DNA from 2 places in the Allofournierella massiliensis genome. Region 2 is predicted to be linked to the other one. Evidence: predicted binding sites of a transcription regulator. Region 2 holds the regulator's gene; the other holds the start of a gene.

Region 1 (10,244 bases), on a different contig from region 2:
GAATACGGGTGGTACTGACCCGGTTTCCGCTGCGTCTGGTTCTGATTTGATCCTGCCAGAAAGCACCCCGGATGTGAGAAATCATAACCGCCTCGTCGCCCAGAACCCACTCACTGCCCACTGCCAGTTTCCCGAACCACTGCCCATTCCGGCAAAGATCCTCATCCACCATGGCAAACAGCTCCTTCACCGGCGGCGCTTCCTCCGGATAGGGCAGCTGATCCCGGATGGACTGGGCCAGCCGGCTTTTCTCCGGGCAGAAAGCATCCCGCAAACCGGTGTAGGCCAGATACCCGGCGACCAGCACTCCTCCCACCGCCAGCAGACCGGCAGCTGCCAGCTTGATGTACTCCATAGAATCCCAGCCGGTTTTGTCCGCATTCCAGGAAAGGGTCAGATAGGCCGCACCGGCCGCAGCCATCAGCAGGGCGACGGCCGCCCACACCAGCTGGATCAGCTGGCCCCGGGCGCGCTGCATGCAATACCCCTCCGCCGGGCCGCCCGGCTGCTGCTTTTTGTTCCACCACATCAGCAGCAAAATCAGCGGGATGGAAAAAACGCGAAACAGAACCACCAGCAGGATATAGACCACCAGATTCCAGGGCCATTTCAGGTAAAACTGCTTTTTCTCCTTCTTCTCCGGCTGCATACACTTTCCTCCGATTCGTTCCGGTGGTTTTCTCCGGTCTTTTTCTTCATTATAACACTGCCGCCGTTTTTCCGCAGCATGGACTCCTTTTCCGGGTCTTGCCCTGCCTTCCGGGCGCATAGGCTGTAACAGGCGAGACACGCCGATTTTTCGCATATACGCAAAAAAGGAGGCTTTTTGTATGCTCGAGGTATTTTTGCAGTTTCTGGCCAGTCAGGTGCTGTATCTGGCGCTTCATCTGGAAAGCGGCAGCTTTCCCCGCCCGCTGACACCTAGGCAAGAGGTGGAGGCCTTCGCGGCCCTTCGCCGGGGCGATGCCGACGCACGGGACACCATCATCCGCCACAACCTGCGCCTTGTGGCCCACATCGTAAAAAAATACTGCGCCCTGCCCGGCGATGCGGAGGATCTGATCAGCATCGGCACCATCGGGCTGATCAAGGCGGTGAGCAGCTTCGACAGCACCAAGCAGGTGCGCTTTTCCACCTATGCGTCCCGCTGCATTGAAAATGAGATACGGATGCATCTTCGGCGGGAACGGAAGGCTCCCCTTACCCTTTCCATGCAGGAGCCGATTCAGACCAGCAAGGACGGCAGCCATCTGACCGTGCTGGATGTGGTACCGGATGATTTTCTTCTGGACGAGGACTGCGAGTGTCGGGAGGAATCCAGCCGACTGCGCACGCTGGTGCAGCAGCTCACCGGCCGGGAACGGCAGGTGATTCTGCTCCGCTACGGCCTGAGCGGCCAACCCCCGCTGACCCAGCAGCAGGTGGCTCAGCTGCTGGGAATCAGCAGAAGCTATGTTTCCCGAATTGAAAAGGCGGCGGTACAGGAGCTGCGGGCGCAGCTGGATCCGGCGCGATGATCCAAATACACCAATAAAAATGCGCCCCGAGCGAACTCGGGGCGCACAAAGCAGATGCAAAATATTGTTTACAGCAGGCTGCGGTACAGAGCAGCGATCTCCTCCACGCTGGTGTCGCGGGGGTTGCCGGGGCGGCAGGCATCGGCGTAAGCGGACTCAGACAGGAACTGCACGTCCTCTTCCTTCACGATCTCCTTCAGGTCGGCGGGGATGCCCACGTCGGTGCTCAGCTTCTTCACAGCGTCCACAGCGGCCTTGATGTACTCGTCGCGGGTCATGGTCTCGGTGCCTTCCACGCCCATGGCCTTGGCGATATCGCGGTACTTCTCTCCGGTAGCGGGAGCGTTGTACTCCATCACAGTGGGCAGCAGGATGGCGTTGGCAACACCGTGGGGGGTGTCGTAAACAGCGCCCAGGCTGTGAGCCATGCTGTGCACGATGCCCAGGCCCACGTTGGAGAAGCCCTGACCGGCGATGTACTGAGCCAGTGCCATGCCCTCACGGCCTTCCGGAGTGTTGGCCACAGCGCCACGCAGGTGCTTGGAGATCAGCTCGATGGCCTTCAGATGGAACATATCGGTCATTTCCCAGGCGCCCTTGGTGATGTAACCCTCAATGGCATGGGTCAGAGCGTCCATACCGGTGGCAGCGGTCAGGCCCTTGGGCATGCTGCTCATCATATCGGGATCAACCACGGCAACCTCGGGGATGTCGTTGGTGTCCACACAAACGAACTTGCGCTTCTTCTCCACGTCGGTGATGACGTAGTTGATGGTAACCTCGGCAGCGGTGCCGGCGGTGGTGGGAACAGCGATGGTGAACACAGCGTGCTTCTTGGTGGGAGCAACGCCCTCCAGGCTGCGCACGTCGGCGAACTCGGGGTTGTTGATGATGATGCCGATGGCCTTGGCGGTATCCATGGAGGAGCCGCCACCGATGGTCACGATGCAGTCCGCACCGGAAGCCTTGAAGGCCTCAACGCCATGCTGTACATTCTCGATGGTGGGGTTGGGCTTAATCTCGCTGTAAACTTCGTAAGCGAAGCCGGCAGCATCCAGCAGATCGGTAACCTTCTTGGTCACACCGAACTTGACCAGATCGGGGTCGGAGCAGACAAAAGCCTTTTCGTAGCCGCGGGCGGTCAGCTCGGGAACGATGTTTTCAATGGCACCCTTGCCATGATAGGAAATGGTGTTCAGAACAATGCGGTTAGCCATGGGTAAACCTCTCCTTTTTGTTATGAAAGTAAAACCGGGACGCTTCTTCCGCTGCAACCCTGCGGGAAGCGCTTCACTGTTATTATTATAACAACGTGGTTTTCCCTTTTACAAGTTACACATGAATCCCAGTGTCACATTTCATAATTTTATCAAAAAGGCCGGAAAGGCAGATTTCAGGCTTCCGGATGCAGATCCCGCAGCAGCAACTCCAGCCGCTGGGGCATCGCCTCAATGAGCAGCTCCACCATCTGTTCCGGGCTGCGTTTCATACCGCTCACCGCCCAGCTTGCGGTCATCTGGATGGATGCACGGCAGTACATTTCCAGAAGGAACGCCACATCTTCCGTAAGGGGCGCGCCGGTTTTGCGGGTGATGATTTCGCTGTAAAAACGGTAGATATACTCGTAGTCGTAAGCCATCAGCGAGTTGGCATCGTGGCTGCCGAAGGCGCAGGCAAAAAAGCTCTGCTCCGCCTTGATGAAACGGAACTTGTTCAGAAGGCCCTCCCGCAGGGTAAGGCTCACGCCCATCTCCTTGAAGGACTGCTCCACCAGTCGCTCGAAATACCAGTTTACCAGATCATATTTATCCAGAAAGCAGCGATAGAAGGTCTGGCGGCTCACACCGCAGCCCTCCACAATCTGTTTGACGGTGATTTTGTCCAGAGGTTCGCGGCCCACCAGTTCTTTCAGGGCATTGGCCAGCTTGTATTTGGTTTTGAGCGCGGATTCCATGGCGGGCGCCTCCTTTTGGCAAATCTTCTCCTCTTTACTTTATCACAAACCTGCTGCAAAGTCACGATATTTGCCGCCTGTGCAGCTTTTGCGAGTGCCGACGCACAGGATTGTTTGTGCCCTATAAAAAGAAAAAGTGCACCGGCTACCCGATGTGCAAAAAAAGGGCCCCCGCGAAAGCCTGCCCCGCAGGATTTTGTGGGAAAAAGGAGGGCAGGCGGAGCGGTGTGAGAAACGTTCCGGCCAGAGCCGGACGTTTTGAACAAAGCGCAGCCCTGACCGACGCGGCTCCCCCTGCCCGGCTCGAACCAACGACCATTCCGAGCCCGGAAATTGTCGCGCTGCACCGCGGGCTTTTGCCCGCAGCACATCGCTCTGTTTCCGGGCCCACCTCCGCTTCGCTGCATCGCCCACTGGGCTCAGATCAGCTCCGGCGCAGTGAACAGCCGCCCCGCGCCGTTTTGTCTGTGCGGCCGGTTTTGCTCTGCCTCACCCCGTCAGTTCTTGCGGCTGTGAACGCACAGGGTCGTTGGGTGTTTTACAAAAGAAAAAGCGCACCGGTTACCCGATGCGCTTTTTTCTGGCTCCCCCTGTTGGGCTCGAACCAACGACCCTGCGGTTAACAGCCGCATGCTCTACCGACTGAGCTAAGGAGGAATATCCGGTCGCCTTTCCGTTCGGCGACTTTAATAATATAACACAACTCAATAAAGAATGCAAGCCCTTTTTTCCTTTTTTGAAAAAAATTATGCGGGCCCTTTCTCAGGGCCCGCATAGAAAAACGGATCAGTGTTTCTGGTTCTTTTCCTTGATTTCCTGCTCGCGGGTAAGCAGCTGGTCGGTAACGATGTCCAGCTGTTCCAGCGCTTCGCTGCGGTTCTCCAGCGGGCTCTCCTCCAGATTCAGAGCGTCCTCGCCGCGGTATGCCAGCTTCAGCAGAATCGGGGTCAGAATGGTGCTGATAATAACCATGATGATCACGGGTCCGAACAGTGCGTCCGGCATCAGGCCCACTTCCGCGCCCTTGTTGGCAACGATCAGCGCAACCTCGCCGCGGCATACCATGCCCAGGCCGATCTGGTTGCATTCACGGGTGGAAAAGCCGCACAGCTTGGCACCCACACCGCAGCCCAGCCACTTGGACAGAACCGCAACCACCACCAGCAGAATGCTGAAGATCACGATCTGGGTGTTCATGGCAGGCAGCACCACGGTCATGCCGATGCTGGCGAAGAACACAGGAGCCAGGAACAGGTACTGCACCGGCTCAAACTTGGAAGCAATATAGCCAGCCTTCTTGGTGGCGCCGATCATCAGGCCGGCGGCGAAGGCACCGGTAATGTCGGCCACGCCGAAGAAGTGCTCGGCGATCCAGGCCATCATCAGGCAGACCACGAAGGCCGCAATGGGGAAACGCCGCAGATCCTTGCGGCCGGTATGCTCAATGTACCAGTCCAGCGCCTTCAGGCCAACCACATACACAAAGCAGCAGACCACCAGGAACAGCACGATCTTCAGCAGCACGATGGCAATGCTCTCACCGCCGCCGCCCAGGCTGGTCATAATGGTCAGGGCAATGATGCCCAGAATATCGTCGATGATGGCAGCGGCCAGAATGGTGTTGCCCACCCGGCTCTGCAGACGGCCCATCTCACGCAGGGCCTCCACCGTGATGCTCACGGAAGTGGCGGTCAGCACGGTGCCGATGAAGAAGTTCTGCAGCATGTTCTCGGTGGGAGCCAGCCAGGCAGCCAGACCCGCGCCGCCGAACAGCGGCACCAGAACGCCCAGTATCGCCACCAGAAAACCGGACTTACCGGCATTCTTCAGGTCGCGAATGTCGGTTTCCATACCGGCAGAGAACATGATCACGATCACGCCCAGCTCCGCCAGCTGCTTGATCATTTCACTGTCGCTGGGCAGCAGGCCAAACACAGCAGGACCCAGCAGCAAACCTGCCAGCAGAGCGCCTACCACCTGGGGCATCTGGAAGCGGCGGGTAATCAGGCCGCATACCTTGGTGCTTACCAGGATCAGAGCGATCTGCCACAAAAAATCATAAGACATTTCGTTGATTCCTCCCAATTTATACTCTCTCTTTGCTTTGGGGCACCAAGGCATTATACACAAATCAATCACAAATGGCAAGCGCCGTTTTTTTCACATTTTTACTTATACAGAGCAAAAAACTTTGTCAGTTTTTTAGCAATATTTCACAAACAAACAGAATATCCAGTTTCTTCATCGATCCATCATTAATTTTGTGAATTATGTTCATTTTCGCTTCTTTTCTTGCAGAAACATTTCAGTTCTTACAAAATTATATCAATTTTTCTTCAACCGTTTTTCTTCTGTTCGTACAAAATAAAACACAAAAAATCCCCATGCCGGGGCCGGCACAGGGATCTTTTATACATGTTTTTCCGTCTCAGCATTCCCCGAATGCCTTCTGAGCCGCCAGCAGCACGCCTGCACGGCTGGCCGCAAAGTTCAGGCCACCCTGCAGGTAAACAGTGTAGGGCGGGCGCATGGGGCCGTCGCAGCTGAGCTCGATGCTGCTGCCATTGGTGAAGGCGCCTGCCGCCATGATTACCTCGCTGGTATAGCCGGGCATGGCGTAGGGCTCCGGGGCAGCAAAGCTGTCCACCGGGCTGCCTGCCTGAATGCCCTGACAGAAGGCCACCATGGCCTCCGGATCACCGGTCTCGAAGCTGGTGATGATGTCGTTGCGGGGGTCGGTGTACTTGGGCAGAGGGTTCTTGCCCAGCAGATCCAGCAGGCAGCTGGCGTAGATGCTGGTCTTGATGGCCTCGGCGGTCACGCCGGGGGCATAGTACAGGCCCAGATACAGCTGGCGCAGGCTGTCCAGCGTGCAGCCCAGCTCCCGGCCGGTGCCGGGGGCAGTGAGCCGGTGGGCGCACTTTTCCACCAGATCCGCCCGGCCGGCCACATAGCCGCCGGTGGGGGCAATGCCGCCGCCGGGATTCTTGATCAGACTGCCCACAATCAGATCCGCGCCCACGCTGGTGGGTTCCGCAGTCTGGGTGAACTCGCCGTAGCAGTTATCCACCATGACCACCACGTTGGGGTTGGCCTCTTTGGCGGTGCGAATCACCTTTTCAATAGTGGCCAGATCAAAGGCGGCCCGGCTGGAATAGCCCCGGCTGCGCTGGATATGGCAGACGGTGGCGTTCTTTGCCTTCTCCGCAATCAGTGCATAGTCCGGCTGGCCGTTCTGCAGGGGGGCTTCGTCGTATTTCACGCCGTACTCCGCCAGCGTACCGCAACCCTTGCCCGCATCACCAATGCCGATCACGCCCTCCAGCGTGTCGTAAGGGCGGCCGGTGGCGGCCAGCAGGGTGTCGCCCGCACGCAGCAGGCCGAACAGCGCCACGGTGAGCGCATGGGTGCCGGACAGGAAATGGGGACGGCAGAGGGCATCCTCCGCGCCCATCACCTGTGCAAACACCTGATCCAGACGGTCACGGCCCGCATCGTCGTAGCCGTAGCCGGTGCTGCCCATCATGTGGGTGGCGGCCACCCGGTTATCGGTAAAGGCCTTGAGCATCTTCACCTGGTTGTAGTCCCGAATGGCGTCGATTTTCTCGAATTCCGGGCGGCACAGCTCCATGGCACGGGCGTCCAGCTCCTGAAAACGGGGGCTCACATCAAAAAATTGCTCGATCATGTATGATAATATCCTCTTTTCTCGTATTGATAACAGGCAGCTCTTTTTCAGGGGCCGAAGCTGCCCACTTCGCCTTCTCGTTCAAATCCCAGCGCCCGGTAAAAACCGGCACGCTCCGGTGTACACAGCAACTCCACCGTATTCCCCTGCCCGGCCAGCCGGTTCACCAGCGCACAGACAAGGAAGCGCCCCACGCCCCGGCCTCTGTGGCCTTGCAGCGTTTCCACGCCGGCCAGATAGGCGGTTTGGTTCCAGAGCGCGTAGGCGCCCGCGGTGGCAACCAGCTCCCCATCCGGGGCCTGCGCCGCCCAGATCAGGGCCCGGCCATGGTTCACCAGCGTGCAGGTCTCGCTGTAAAAGCAGTCCCGGGCATCCTCTGCCCCGCTGCCCAGGCTCTCGCCCCGGCAGAACAGGTCGGTCACCTGCCCCACACCGGGACACTCATTCAACCGGATTTTCTCCGGCGCAGGCTGCCGGGGCAGCGTGGCACCGGCAGGCAGGATCATGCGGACAAACCGCACTTTTGGCTGCCAGCCTTTCGGCACCGCAGCTGTGGTGCGCAGCTGCTGCACCCCGCAAAAGCCCAGAAAGCCCGCCAGCTCCTCCGCATCCGCCGGGCCAGCCAGCAGAGCGGACGCCCCCCGCACGCCCAGCGCAAAAGGGGCTTCCCCTTCTCCGCCGGTATAAAACCGCCAGCCGGAGCCGGGCAGCGAGCCGAATACCGCTTGCAGCGCTCCCAACTGGCAGGCCACGCCGGCCGACCGGGGATCGGCCAGCGCGGCTTCAAATCGCCGCCGGGTCTGTGCGGAATTCACCGCGCAGATCACAGGGCGTTCACCAGTTCCTTAAAGTGACGGCCGCGCACCTCAAAGTTGGGGTACAGATCAAAGCTGGCGGACGCAGGCGACAGGCTGACCACGTCGCCGGGTTTGGCGTTCTTTCGAGCCAGCTGTACCGCTTCGGCCATATCCTTTGCGTGCTCGATGATCAGGCCGCTTTCCGCAAAGCCGGGGCAGGCGCGCACCGCCGCCTCGATCTTGGGGCCGGTCTGGCCCATGAGCACCAGAACCTTCACATGAGCCAGAATTTCCGGGGCCAGCGGCTCGTAGGGAATCTTCTTGTCGTAACCGCCGGCAATGATGATGATCTTCTGGTCAAAGCTGCGCAGACCCGCAATGGTGCGGGTGGGGCTGGAGGCAATGGAATCGTTGTACCACTGCACGCCGTCCAGCAGGCGAACCGGCTCGATGCGGTGTTCCACGCCGGTGAAACTGGAACCCACACTGGCCATGGCCTCCACCGGCACCCGGCCCCACACGGCGGCACAGGCCGCCAGCAGGTTCTCAATGTTGTGCACGCCCCGCAGCTTGATCTCGTCCTTGTGCAGGATGGGGGTCACGGTACCGTTCTCCGCCATGCAGAGCATGCCGTCCTGCCGCAGGAAGGCGCCGTTATCGGTCTCTCGCAGACGGGTAAACCAGCACTGGGTTCCCTTGCAGTCCGCCTGCATGCCGCGGGTGATCTCGTTCTCGTAGCCCAGCACCGCCCGGCAGGTCTCATCCTGCCAGAGCAGGATGTTCCGCTTGGCGTCCACATACTCCTGCATATCCTTGTGGTGATCCAGATGGTTGGGGGTCACATTGGTAACCACCGCCACCTTGGGGCTGCGGCGCATGCTGATCAGCTGGAAGCTGGACAGCTCCACCACTGCTTCGTCCGCCGGGTCGATCTGATCCAGGATGGGCAGCAGGGCACGGCCGATATTGCCGCCCAGATGCACGGTGCGGCCCGCCGCCTCAAACATGGCGGCAATCAGGCTGGTGGTGGTGGTCTTGCCGTCCGAGCCGGTGACGGCGGTGATCTCGCAGGGGCAGTATTCGAAGAACAGCTCCATTTCGCTGGTCACCAGACTGCCTGCGGCTTTGGCCGCCTGCAGGGCCGGGGTGTAGTACTCAAAGCCCGGCGTGCGCATGATGATGTCCTGCCCGGCCAGACCGTTCAGATAATCCTCGCCCAGGCTCAGGGCCACGCCCAGCTGGTTCAGCGTATCGGCGTAATCGCCAAAATCCGCCAGCTGCTTTTTGTCGCACAGGGTCACCTTTGCCCCCATGGCGCAGAACTGCCCGATCAGCGTTTTGTGGCTTACGCCCGCGCCGATAAAGGCTACCTTTTTCCCTTTGATAAACGCGGCCAGCCGCTGCTTATCCTGCTGCATAACGCAAAACCCCTCTTCTTTCTGGAACATATCTTTTATTTTGACTGGTGTGATGCAAATGGTCTCTTGCTATTATAGTCACTTTTGGCCGCCCGCGCAACCAGAACCCCGGGATGAACCCCGCATTTTGGCTGTTTTGGGCCGGAAATATTTTCTTCTTTTTAAAATTTACAGTTTATTTTCTGATTTTGCACTTCTTTGCCGCCCTCCGGGTTTGTATTTTCCCCGTTTTTTTGATAAGCTAAATATGTATGTCCATGCACTTTTTGTACCATCACCGGCCCACTGTGCCGTTTACCGAAAGGACCTTTTCCCATGAGATTCCATCGTATTCTCTGCATCCTGCTCTGCCTTGTTCTGACTGCCGGATTTCTGACCGGCTGCGGCTCCAGCGGGGCCAGCTTCACCTGGCGTGTGGATCATGTTCCCGCCAACCTGGACCCGCAGATTGCGCAGGAAAGCCCTGAACGCATTGCCGTAACCAACCTTTACCGGGGCCTGACCCGCATTGATGAAAATGGCGACGCGGTTCTGGACTGCGCCGAAAGCTACACCGTAAGCAAGGACGGCCTGACCTACACCTTTACCCTGAAAGAGGATCTGGCCTATACCAAGCTGAAAAAACACGAAAAGGAATATCCCCTCACCGCTGCAGACTTTGTGTTCGGCATGGAGCGGGTTTTCCGGGAAGAAACCAACAGCCCCTATCGGGAGCTTTTTTCCAACCTGAAAGGCGCCGAAGGCGGCACGCTGGGTGTGAGTGCCCCGGACGAGCGCACGGTAGTCTACCAACTGAACGCCCCGGATCCGGCATTTCTGGAAAAGCTGGCCCAGCCGGGCGCCATGCCCTGCAACGAGGAGTTTTTTGAG
Region 2 (10,244 bases):
AACATGCAGGTGGACACGGTGCCCGGTGTGGGGTAGAAGTCCTGCACCTGCTCCGGGCGGATGTTGTGCTTGTACAGATATTCCGCCAGATAAACCGCATCCTCCAGCGTGCTGCCCGGATGGCTGCTCATCAGATAGGGCACCAGAAACTGCTTCTTGCCCGCCTTTTTGGTGAGCTCATAGAACCGCTTGGAGAACTTGTTGAACACCTCCACCGGCGGCTTGCCCATGTATTTGAGGGTGTTGGGCGCGCAGTGCTCCGGGGCCACCTTCAGCTGACCGGAGACGTGATGCTCCACCAGCTCCTTGAAGAAGGTCTCGTCCTTGTCCCAAGTGAGGTAATCGTAGCGGATGCCGCTGCGAATGAACACCTTTTTTACCCCGGGCAGAGCCCGCAGACGGCGCAGCATGTTCAGGTACTCGGTGTGGTCAATGATCAGGTGGGGGCAGGGGCCGGGGGCCAGGCACTTTTTGCCGCCCTGGCACATGCCCTCGGTCATCTGCTTGGCGCAGCTGGGCAGCCGGAAGTTGGCGGTGGGGCCGCCCACATCGTGAATGTAGCCCTTGAAGCCGGGCTGTTTGGTGAGCAGCTCGCCCTCTTCCACCACGCTGTCCACGCTGCGGCTGGTGACCCGCCGCCCCTGATGCAGAGTGATGGCGCAGAAGTTGCAGCCGCCGTAGCAGCCCCGGTTGTGGATGATGGAGAACTCCACCTCTTCGATGGCGGGCACACCGCCCAGCGCATCGTAGCTGGGGTGCCAGGTGCGGGTGTAGGGCAGGGCTGCCACCCGGTCCAGCTCCCGCCGGGTGAGGGGCTTGGCGGGCGGATTCTGCACCAGATAGCCGTGCTCCTGCTTCTGCACGATGATCTGGCCGGTGACGGAATCCTGATTGTCCATCTGAATGCGGCAAGCCTTCGCGTATGCCACCTTGTCGGTGCTCACCTTGTTGAAGCCTGCGCATTCCAGATATTTTGCGGGCAGATGGGCAAAGTCGGTCATGTAGCAGGTGCCCGCCACATCCCGAATCTCACTGGCCTTCTCCCCTGCTGCCAGCCGCCGGGCGATCTCCACCGTCTGGTGTTCGCCCATACCGAAGCTGATGATATCCGCCCCGGAGGTCTCGGCAATGCTGGGCAGCACGGTGTCCATCCAGTAGTCGTAATGGGCAAAACGGCGCAGGCTGGCCTCCAGACCGCCCAGAATCACCGGCAGATCCGGGTAAGCCTGCTTGGCCAGCTGGGTGTAAACAGTGGCGCTGCGGTCCGGCCGCTTGCCGGCCACGCCGCCGGGAGTGTATTCGTCCACCTTGCGGCGCACCTTGGCCACCGAATAGTGGGCAACCATGCTGTCCACATTGCCGCCGCCGATGAAAAAGCCGTAGCGGGGCTTGCCCAGCACCTTAAAGCTCTCGCAGGTGGTGTAGTCCGGCTGACTGATCACGCCCACCCGATAGCCCTCAGCTTCCAGAATGCGGCCGATGATGGCCGGGCCAAAGCTGGGGTGATCCACATAGGCGTCACCCATAACCAGAACAAAGTCCAGCTCGTCCCAGCCGCGCTGGCGCATATCCTCCTTGCTGATGGGCAAAAACTGTGTGCCCTGCTGCATAGGAAATCTCCTTTCTATTCCTCGCGGGCCAAAGCGGCCCGGTTCCATTGGTAAAACACATCCGTGATCGCAGAGCGCCCCCGGCAGGCCGCTGGTCTGCCGGGGGCACGAACGTCTGGCTTGATTCTATTGTAGCAAATCCCGCCCTGCATGTACAAGAGCGCAGGTTCAGGGAATCTCCTCCGGCACAGGGGCATTGTCCGCCCGCATGGACCGTTCGATCCACTGTTGACGGGTGATGAGCACCTCCCGAGGCTTGGCGCCCTGATAGGGTCCGATCACGCCCAGCTGCTCCATATCGTCCATGATGCGGGCAGCGCGGGCATAGCCCAGCTTGCACTTGCGCTGTAAAAGGCTGGTGGACGCCTGCCCGGCATCGATGACAACCTCCACCGCCTGTTCCAGCATGGGGTCGTGGCCGTCGTCCTCGTCGTCGCCGTCGCCGCCGGAGGCCTTCTCGGGCACCGCGTGCTTTTCCATCTCCTCGATCATCTTCTCGTCGTACTGGGAGGTGTTGTCCTTCTTGATGAAGTCCAGCACGGCACTGATCTCCTCATCCTTCACATAGGTACCCTGAATGCGCAGGGGCTTGGATGCGCCCACCGGCATGAAGAGCATGTCGCCCATGCCCAGCAGTTTCTCCGCGCCGCCCGCATCCAGAATGGTACGGCTGTCCACCTGGCTGGATACCGCGAAGGCGATTCGGCTGGGAATGTTGGCCTTGATCAGACCGGTGATTACATCCACGCTGGGGCGCTGGGTGGCCACGATCAGGTGCATGCCCGCGGCGCGGGCCTTCTGGGCAATGCGGCAGATGTAGTCCTCCACCTCTTTGCCAGCCACCATCATCAGGTCAGCCAACTCGTCGATGATAATGGCGATGTAGGGCAGCTTTTCCATACCGTCGGTCTCGGCGGCCATCCGGTTGAAGCTCTTGATGTCGCGCACGTTGTTCTCAGCAAACAGATGGTAACGGCGCTCCATCTCGGCCACGGCGCTGCCCAGCGCACCCGCCGCCTTGCGGGGCTCGGTGACCACCGGCATCAGCAGATGGGGAATGCCGTTGTATTCCGCCAGCTCCACCACCTTGGGGTCGATGAGAATAAGCTTCACGTCCTCCGGGCTGGAACGGTACAAAAAGCTGATGATGATGCTGTTCACGCACACCGACTTACCGCTGCCGGTGGAACCAGCGATCAGCAGGTGGGGCATCTTGCACAGGTCCGCCACCTGAGCGTTGCCGGCAATGTCCTTGCCCAGTGCCAGCGTCAGGGGCGAGGCGCTGCGGGTGTAGGCCTGGGACTCAAAGATTCCCCGGATACCCACCGGACTGGATTTCCGGTTGGGCACCTCCACGCCCACGGCAGGCTTGCCGGGAATGGGCGCCTCGATGCGCACGCCGGCCGCCGCCAGATTCAGCGCAATGTCGTCGGCAAGGCCGGTAATCCGGCTGATCTTCACGCCGGCCAGCGGCTGCAGCTCGTATCGGGTTACCGAGGGGCCGCGGCAGATGTCCAGCACGCGGGTTTTTACGCCAAAGCTCTCCAGCGTGCTCACCAGCAGCTCGGCGTTCTTTTTCAGTTCGGCTTCCACGCCCGGATCCTCCGCGGATTCCATCACCTGGAACAGGTCCAGCGGGGGGTACCGGTAAGCCGCGGGCCGTTCGGCAGGCTCGGCCAGCGCGGTTTCTGCCGGGGCTGCCGCCGGGTTCAGCGGACGCAGGGGTTCGCCATAGGAATTGCCCATGGTCTGGCTGGGTTCCATGGCCTTGTGGATCAGGCTGTCCAGCTCGGTGCCGCCGGTGGCAGGCTGCTCCAGATCCAGCGGAATCGGCTGATCCAGCTGGAAGGGAGGCTCGTCCGCGTCGGAGGGTTCCGGCGCATCGTCAAACCGCATCTCCCAGGCATAATCCGGGCTGCTGCTGGGGTAAGGCTCGAAGCCCACATCCGGGTCGGACTGGGGCTCCTCCATGGGAATTTCGGTTTCAAACTCACTGGGCTCGGAAGGCTGAGAAGAATCCATGGGAGGATACATGCCGAAGGTACCACCAGGGCCCACCAGCGGCTCCTCAGGCTGGGGTTCGATCTCGGTGGCAACCACCGGGTCCGGCCCAAGGTCGATGTCCACCTGAGGCTTTCTCCGGAAGCGCTGGGTAAAGGCCTCCTGTTTTTGCTGGCGGACAGCCGCACGCTCCTGAGCGGCAGCGCGGCGCTCGGGCTCCCGGCGCAGCTGCTCCTCTTCCCAGGCCTCACGCTGCTGGCGGGCAGCGTCCCGGTCGGCACGCCAGTCGCCCAGATAATCCTCCGCAATCTGCCACAGGTCACCCGGCGTTACGCCCATATACCACATGATCATGGCAATGAGCAGAATCACCAGCAGGATGTTCGCCGCCGGATGGCCGCACAGAGCCAGCAGGGTGCCGCCAATAATGCCGCCCAACAGGCCACCGCCGAGAATTCCCTGCCCATTGGCGTACAGCGCGGCTGTGGTCTCGCCGAAGCTCAGGCCCACCAGATCAATTTTGGAAAATACCACCGCCGTGCCGCAGATAAGCATCATCAGCAGCAGAGACTTGGCACAGCGCGCCCAGATGGGCCGCCCCAATGCCACCAGTACCGCAATGTAAAGCAGAACCGGCCCCAGCAAGTAGGTGCACACGCCGAACACACCGAACAGCACGCCGCGCAGCATGGCCCAGACCGACTGCCCGGCCACCAGCGCCATGGCGATGAGAACGATGCCCAGGCCAAACAGCAGAATGCTCCAGCTCTGGGCCACATCCGGCTGGCTGCGCCGCGAGCGGGAGCGGGTGGTTTTCGCGCCGCTTCTCGCGGCGGGTTTCTTCTTTTGTGCCATACGTTTCTTTCCCTCGTTGTATGTATTTCCGGCCCCCGCTCCGGAAAAGACCGGGCAGCGGGGACGCCGCGCTCTGTGCGCGGGAATATCTTTTCGGAACTTATCTATTGTAGCATAAAACAAAAGGTTTTAAAACCCAATTTATCGGACACTTTCTCCCTGTCGTGCCCCTTCGCCGCCACCCGTGCCGGTTCGATTGGCTTCAATCTGGCAATAAAGATAGTTCAGCGCGTCACCCAGGCCGCCCAGCTCGTCGATCAGGCCCTCTTCCACGGCCTGTTCACCACCCAGCACGGTGCCCACATCCATCACCAGCTCGCCGGTGTGCATCATCAGTTCCAGAAACCGTTTTTCGCTGATGTTGGAATGACTTTCCACAAAACCGGTAATCCGCTCCTGCATCTGCTCAAAATAGCGCATGGTCTGGGGCACCCCCAAAACCAGACCGGAATGGCGCACCGGATGAATGGTCATGGTGGCGGTGGGTACAATGAAGCTGCGCTTTGCACTGACCGCCAGCGGAATGCCAATGGAGTGCCCGCCCCCCAGCACCAGCGCTGCGCTGGGCTTGGTCACTCCGCTGATCAGCTCGGCCAGAGCAAGCCCGGCCTCCACATCACCGCCTACCGTATTCAGAATCACCAGCAGGCCCTCAATTTCCGGATCCTCCTCAATGGCCACCAGCTGAGGGATCACATGTTCATAGCGAGTCACCTTCTGTTCCTGCCCGGCGCTCACATGCCCCTCGATCAGGCCAATCACCGTAAGGCAGTGGATGGCATGACGGCCCTTGGTGCGGATCACCGAACCGGTATCCATCATGAAATCCTGCTCCAGCTTCTCCTGTTCCACCTGTGCATCGGTGGGCTGCGATGTATCATTTTTGAGCATTGGTCCGTTCTCTCCTTTGCATTTTTCTATCAGTTTGCACGAATTTTTTGTCTTTATGCCTTGCAAGCGCTCCGGCAGGCCGCAATTGGTTTGACAAGGCTTTTGGAATCCAGTATTATAAAGTATGGATATTTAAGCAAAAGGCCCGGTCGCGCCTTTTGCCCCCCGCGGCGCGAGCACGGCCACAGTGCCGGCCCGACGCCCGAAATCAAATCAAAAGACGGTGATTGTTTTATGAATCATGCTCAGGGAAAGGTTTCTCTGCCGGTGATCAAGCGGCTGCCCAAATATTACCGCTATATCAGCCAGATGCAGCAAAATGGCGTGGTGAAGGTTTCTTCCAGCGAACTGGCCCGGATGATGGGCACCACCGCAAGCCAGGTGCGCCAGGATTTCAACTGCTTCGGTGGATTTGGCCAGCAGGGAATCGGCTATAATGTGGATGTGCTGCTGCACGAGATCGGCCGCCTGCTGTTTGGCGACGGCGAAAAGCTGCCCACCATTCTGATCGGCGCCGGCCGTCTTGGCCGGGCGGTCTCCCGTTTTCTGACCACCGATACCAACGGGTATCATCTGCTGGCCGTATTTGACGTGCAGCAGGATCTGGTGGGCCAGAATCTGGACGGCATCCCCATTCATCACATCGACGAGCTGGAGGACTTCTGTGCAACCCACAAGCCTCAGGTGGCCGTTCTCTGTCTGCCCCGCGAGGGCGCAAAGGAGCTGTCCGGCCGGCTGGTGGAGCTGGGAATCCGGGGCTTCTGGAACTTCAGTCATTATGATCTTTCCATCCCTTACCCCAATGTAACGGTGGAAAATGCCCACCTGGGCGACAGCCTGATGAGCCTTGGCTATCGGCTGCGCAACGACTGATTACATCAAAAACAGCAGCCCGGCTGCGTTCTGCGCAGCCGGGCTGACTTTTGGCAAGGGGCACGCCCGCCCTTCGCCTTACAAAGAGGTTTGTGCAACACTATGGCAAAATTGTATTTTCGCTACGGCGCCATGAACAGCGGCAAAAGCACCGCCCTGATGCAGGTGGCCTACAATTACGAGGAACGTGGCATGCGGGTGCTGGTAATGAAACCCAGCGTGGACACCAAGGGCGGCGACAAACTGGTCAGCCGTCTGGGCGTAACCCGGCTGGTGGACATTGCCGTAACTCCCAAGCTGGATATTCTGGATCTGGTAAAAGACCTGCTGACCCGTGCGCCCGCGCCGGCCTGCATCCTCACCGACGAAAGCCAGTTCTTCACCCCTGAGCAGGTGGAGCAGCTGCTGCGCATCACCGTGGAGCTGAATATCCCGGTGATCGCCTACGGCCTGCGTACGGATTTCTCGCTGAAGGGTTTCCCCGGCTCCACCCGCCTGTTGGAGCTGGCCCATGCGGTGGAAGAGATGAAAACCATCTGCTTCTGCGGTCGCAAGGCCACCTGCAACGGCCGCAAGGTGAACGGCGAGTTTGTATTTGAAGGCGATCAGGTTGTCATCGACCAGGGCGGCGACGTGGAATATGTAAGCCTGTGTGCCCAGTGCTATTTCAGGGAGCGGGAGGATTTTTACCGCCGCCACCCGCGCATTACTGTTTGATAATAAACAAAAACACCCGGATGCTATTTACAGACATCCGGGTGTTTTTATTTACAGTACCACGCCCTTGACCAGCAGCGAGATGGTTCCGTCCGGCTCGTTGACGAACTCCACATAATCGTTGTCTCCCCGCAGCAGACTGGTGGGGATCTTCATCTCAATGCCACTTTCGGTTTTGATGGACTGGTATTCCATCCGCTTGATGCGGGCAGGCGGCACCGACACCGTTTCCTCCAGCGGCATATTTGCCTCTTCCAGCTCCTGGGTGAAGGATTCCACCGCCAGCGGGAACTGCTCTTCCAGCCGCTCCTTGACCCGCTGCACCTCCAGATTGCCGTCTCCGGCCACCGCCTCTTCGCAAAGAATAGCCGCGATCTCACTGTCGCTCTTCTGGTTATCCTCATAGCTCTGGCGCACCGCCTGCGCTGCTGCAGCCTGCACCGTTTGCAGCTTGGCCCGCTCAGGCTGGGCCTGGGTGCTGCGCAGAATCCGCTCGGACAGATAGAAGATTTTAGCTCCATCCACCTCATATTTCTTTTCCACCAGCTTGATGGAGCCGTCGGTCATGTCCACAATCACCGACTCATCCGGCTTGGAACCGGCGGCAGGCAGCAGGGTGCGCTGCTTGATCAGCGCGTTATAGTGCTGCCCCTCCACCTGCTGATAGTAGTGGGCATAGGCAGCCTTATAGTTCATTTTCAGAATGGCAATGCTCTCGTGACCGTTGATCGAACAGTACACCACGATCAGATCCGCATTGGGGATGGCCGGGCTGGTGCGCATGACCTGAAAGAATTCATCCGCCACCTGCTTGGAGCACTGCACAAAATCCTGATTTTCCAGAAGAAGCGCCGGAAAAGTGGATTCCGGCAAAAAACTGCAGTTTTTTACTGCGTCATTGTAATAGGCCTTTTCCAGATGAGCCGCCAGATAGTCGGCGGTATCGCCGTCCAGCTCCAGCAGCCGGTCAGAGAACACCGGCGCACCGCCGCTGGAATCGAGCACATGCACAATGGCCTTGAAAATCTGTAATTCCATGGGATCGTTTCCTTTCGGTTAACATTCTTTTTTATTATAGCGGAAAAGCCGTCATTTGGGTAGTGGTGCGCCAAAGCAAAAGCCGCCCGGAACAATCCGGGCGGCTTTTGCTGCTTGCTTTTATGGAGAAATTGAAGAGGAAGTGAATGAATCAGTCGCGGCCGCGGCGCCAGATTACCACGCCGGCAGCCACCACCACAATGCCGATTACCACAGGCAGTACACTCACCTTGGATTTTTCGGTCTGGGAAGCGGTGCTCTGGTTCTGAGCCTGGCTTTCACTCTCGGCTGCCTGGCTCTGGGCTTCGCTGGAGGCAGACTCACTCTGAGCCTGGCTCTCTTCGGAAGCGGACTCGCTCACCGCGCTCTGAGCGGTGGAGGAAGTACCGGGGGTCTTGCTGGTCGCAGTGGTTCCGGGCTGCGCAGTGGCGCTGGCAGCAGTACCACTCTGGTTATTGCTGCTCTGATTGCTGCCGTTCTGATTGGAACCGCCGGAAGGCTTCTGGGTTGCCTCAGGCTGCTGTGTGGCTTCCGGCTGCTGAGTTGCCTCAGGCTTCTGGGTAGCTTCCGGCTTCTGAGTTGCCTCGGGCTTCTGGGTAGCTTCCGGCTTCTGAGTTGCCTCGGGCTTCTGGGTAGCTTCCGGCTTCTGAGTTGCCTCAGGCTTCTGGGTAGCTTCCGGCTGCTCGGTGGGTTCGGGATCAGGCGATACTTCGCCCACATTCACATTCAGGGTTTCGGCCTGCATGGTCAGGGTTTCCTTGGAAGAACCCGCCCGAAGCAGACTCAGGCCGCTTGCCAGCTGCTCGGCAGAATCCTCATCCTCTCTGGGCAGGCCGGTGGTGATGGCCAGCTCCAGATATTCGCCTTCCGCCGCTTTCACCTGGATGCTGCCCAGGTCGGTTTTATCGTTATCAAACAGCTGACCGTTTGCACCCGCCACATAGACGGTGAGGACGCCGCTGTTCTGATCAAAGCTGTAACGCTTTACGGTACCGGCCAGATCATTGTCGAAATCAAAGCTCACACTGGCCTTGTCCAGCGAGCCGGATACGGGATTCAGCGTGAAGCTCATCTGCAGAGCATTCACGCCCTCGCCCGCGCCTGCCTGATGCAGATCCAGGGACACTTTGGCCCCTCCTTCAACAGGCTGCAGGCTGGGGGCCGCATCCGCGGCCGCCAACCCCTGCAGGGGCATCGCCATGACCAAAACCGCAGCCCCGATCAGGCCGATGATTTTTTTGTTCATGTCTTACTCCTTTATGCTTGGCCCCGAAGCGGGGCAATACCAATTCTTACTTATCCCCGGAAATGGTGATGGAGGGCAGGCTCTCGGGTACCTGCACCCACAGGGAGTCACTGACCAGACGCTGGCCCTGATTGGTGAGGGCATCGTCCACACGGTACAGCTCCACGCGCACCTGCTCGGGCAGAACTGCGTCGGGGCTGATCCAGTAGACCCAGCGGCCGTCGGAGGTGTTGCCCAGATCGCCCTTGTCCGGAACCGGAGCCAGAATGATCTGCTCGGCACTGCCCTCGCCGTTTTCACCGTAGCCCACAATCTTGCCATTCTGATCGTAAACGATCACGGCATTGTAAGCCGGGTTGCCCTTGTACTGGCCCACGAAGATCACGGAACCCGCCGGGATGAACCCATCGGTGTATTCGCTCTCCTCGTAGAGCTCCTGGTCATAGATGTAATCCTCTGCCAGAATGCCGACGCCATCCTCAAACAGCTCCACATTGTCGCCGGTGGGGCCCAGCACATCCAGCTCGGTGATGCTCACGGTCTGAGCACCCTGGAAGGTCAGGCGCAAGGCGGTGGCGCCGCTGGTGCGCATCCAGCCTTCGTCATTCACCGCGTATACGGTGGTGGAACCGGTGTCCTGCAGGCTTTCAACGCTTACGGGAACATCCACCCACTGGTCGTTTTCCTCCAGCTGAAGGACCAGAGTACCCGCGGGCACCTGACCCGCACCGCTCATCAGAGTGAACTTGAAGCCGGTCACATCCAGCTCCTTGCCGAACTGCACCTCGATCATGGCATCTCCGCTCTGGGCGGTACCGGTGTAGGTGGTGCCCAGATTGTCGTCGAAGGCCAGACCAATGGCGGATTTCACGCTGGCGTGGTCATGGGCGCCGGGATCAAAGCCGGCATCCGGATCCTGCTCGTCGTGATCCACCTCGGTGTCCTGCTCAGAGGTCATGTTGGTGGTAACGATCCAGGCGCTCTTGTCCTGGCTGCCGTCGTGGCTGATCTTG

What was found. The regulator Rex, encoded in region 2, represses fermentation and respiration genes when NADH is low (regulators of the CRP and FNR family bind a similar motif). The targets are predictions, from matches to a motif close to ATTGTTAANNNNTTAACAAT.
Region 1: a site for Rex is predicted at 2,810-2,829, ahead of fucO (lactaldehyde reductase). Genes of this name have one in related genera too.

Annotation. Positions count from the first base shown of each region.
Region 1 covers NZ_CAXSWZ010000012.1:85,666-95,909, reverse strand. The annotation lists gene ACESYO_RS08310 (hypothetical protein) at 1-649, opposite strand, end outside; gene ACESYO_RS08305 (sigma-70 family RNA polymerase sigma factor) at 831-1,517, shown strand; gene fucO (lactaldehyde reductase) at 1,586-2,734, opposite strand; gene ACESYO_RS08295 (TetR/AcrR family transcriptional regulator C-terminal domain-containing protein) at 2,911-3,471, opposite strand; tRNA gene ACESYO_RS08290 (tRNA-Asn) at 4,053-4,128, opposite strand; gene ACESYO_RS08285 (cation:proton antiporter) at 4,258-5,538, opposite strand; gene ACESYO_RS08280 (methionine gamma-lyase family protein) at 5,900-7,159, opposite strand; gene ACESYO_RS08275 (GNAT family N-acetyltransferase) at 7,207-7,974, opposite strand; gene murD (UDP-N-acetylmuramoyl-L-alanine--D-glutamate ligase) at 7,983-9,374, opposite strand; gene ACESYO_RS08265 (ABC transporter substrate-binding protein) at 9,690-10,244, shown strand, end outside.
Region 2 covers NZ_CAXSWZ010000001.1:83,062-93,305, reverse strand. The annotation lists gene ACESYO_RS00480 (YgiQ family radical SAM protein) at 1-1,610, opposite strand, end outside; gene ACESYO_RS00475 (DNA translocase FtsK) at 1,779-4,466, opposite strand; gene ACESYO_RS00470 (ClpP family protease) at 4,608-5,357, opposite strand; gene ACESYO_RS00465 (redox-sensing transcriptional repressor Rex) at 5,592-6,230, shown strand; gene ACESYO_RS00460 (thymidine kinase) at 6,333-6,947, shown strand; gene ACESYO_RS00455 (nucleoid-associated protein) at 6,999-7,985, opposite strand; gene ACESYO_RS00450 (hypothetical protein) at 8,137-9,231, opposite strand; gene ACESYO_RS00445 (fibronectin type III domain-containing protein) at 9,278-10,244, opposite strand, start outside.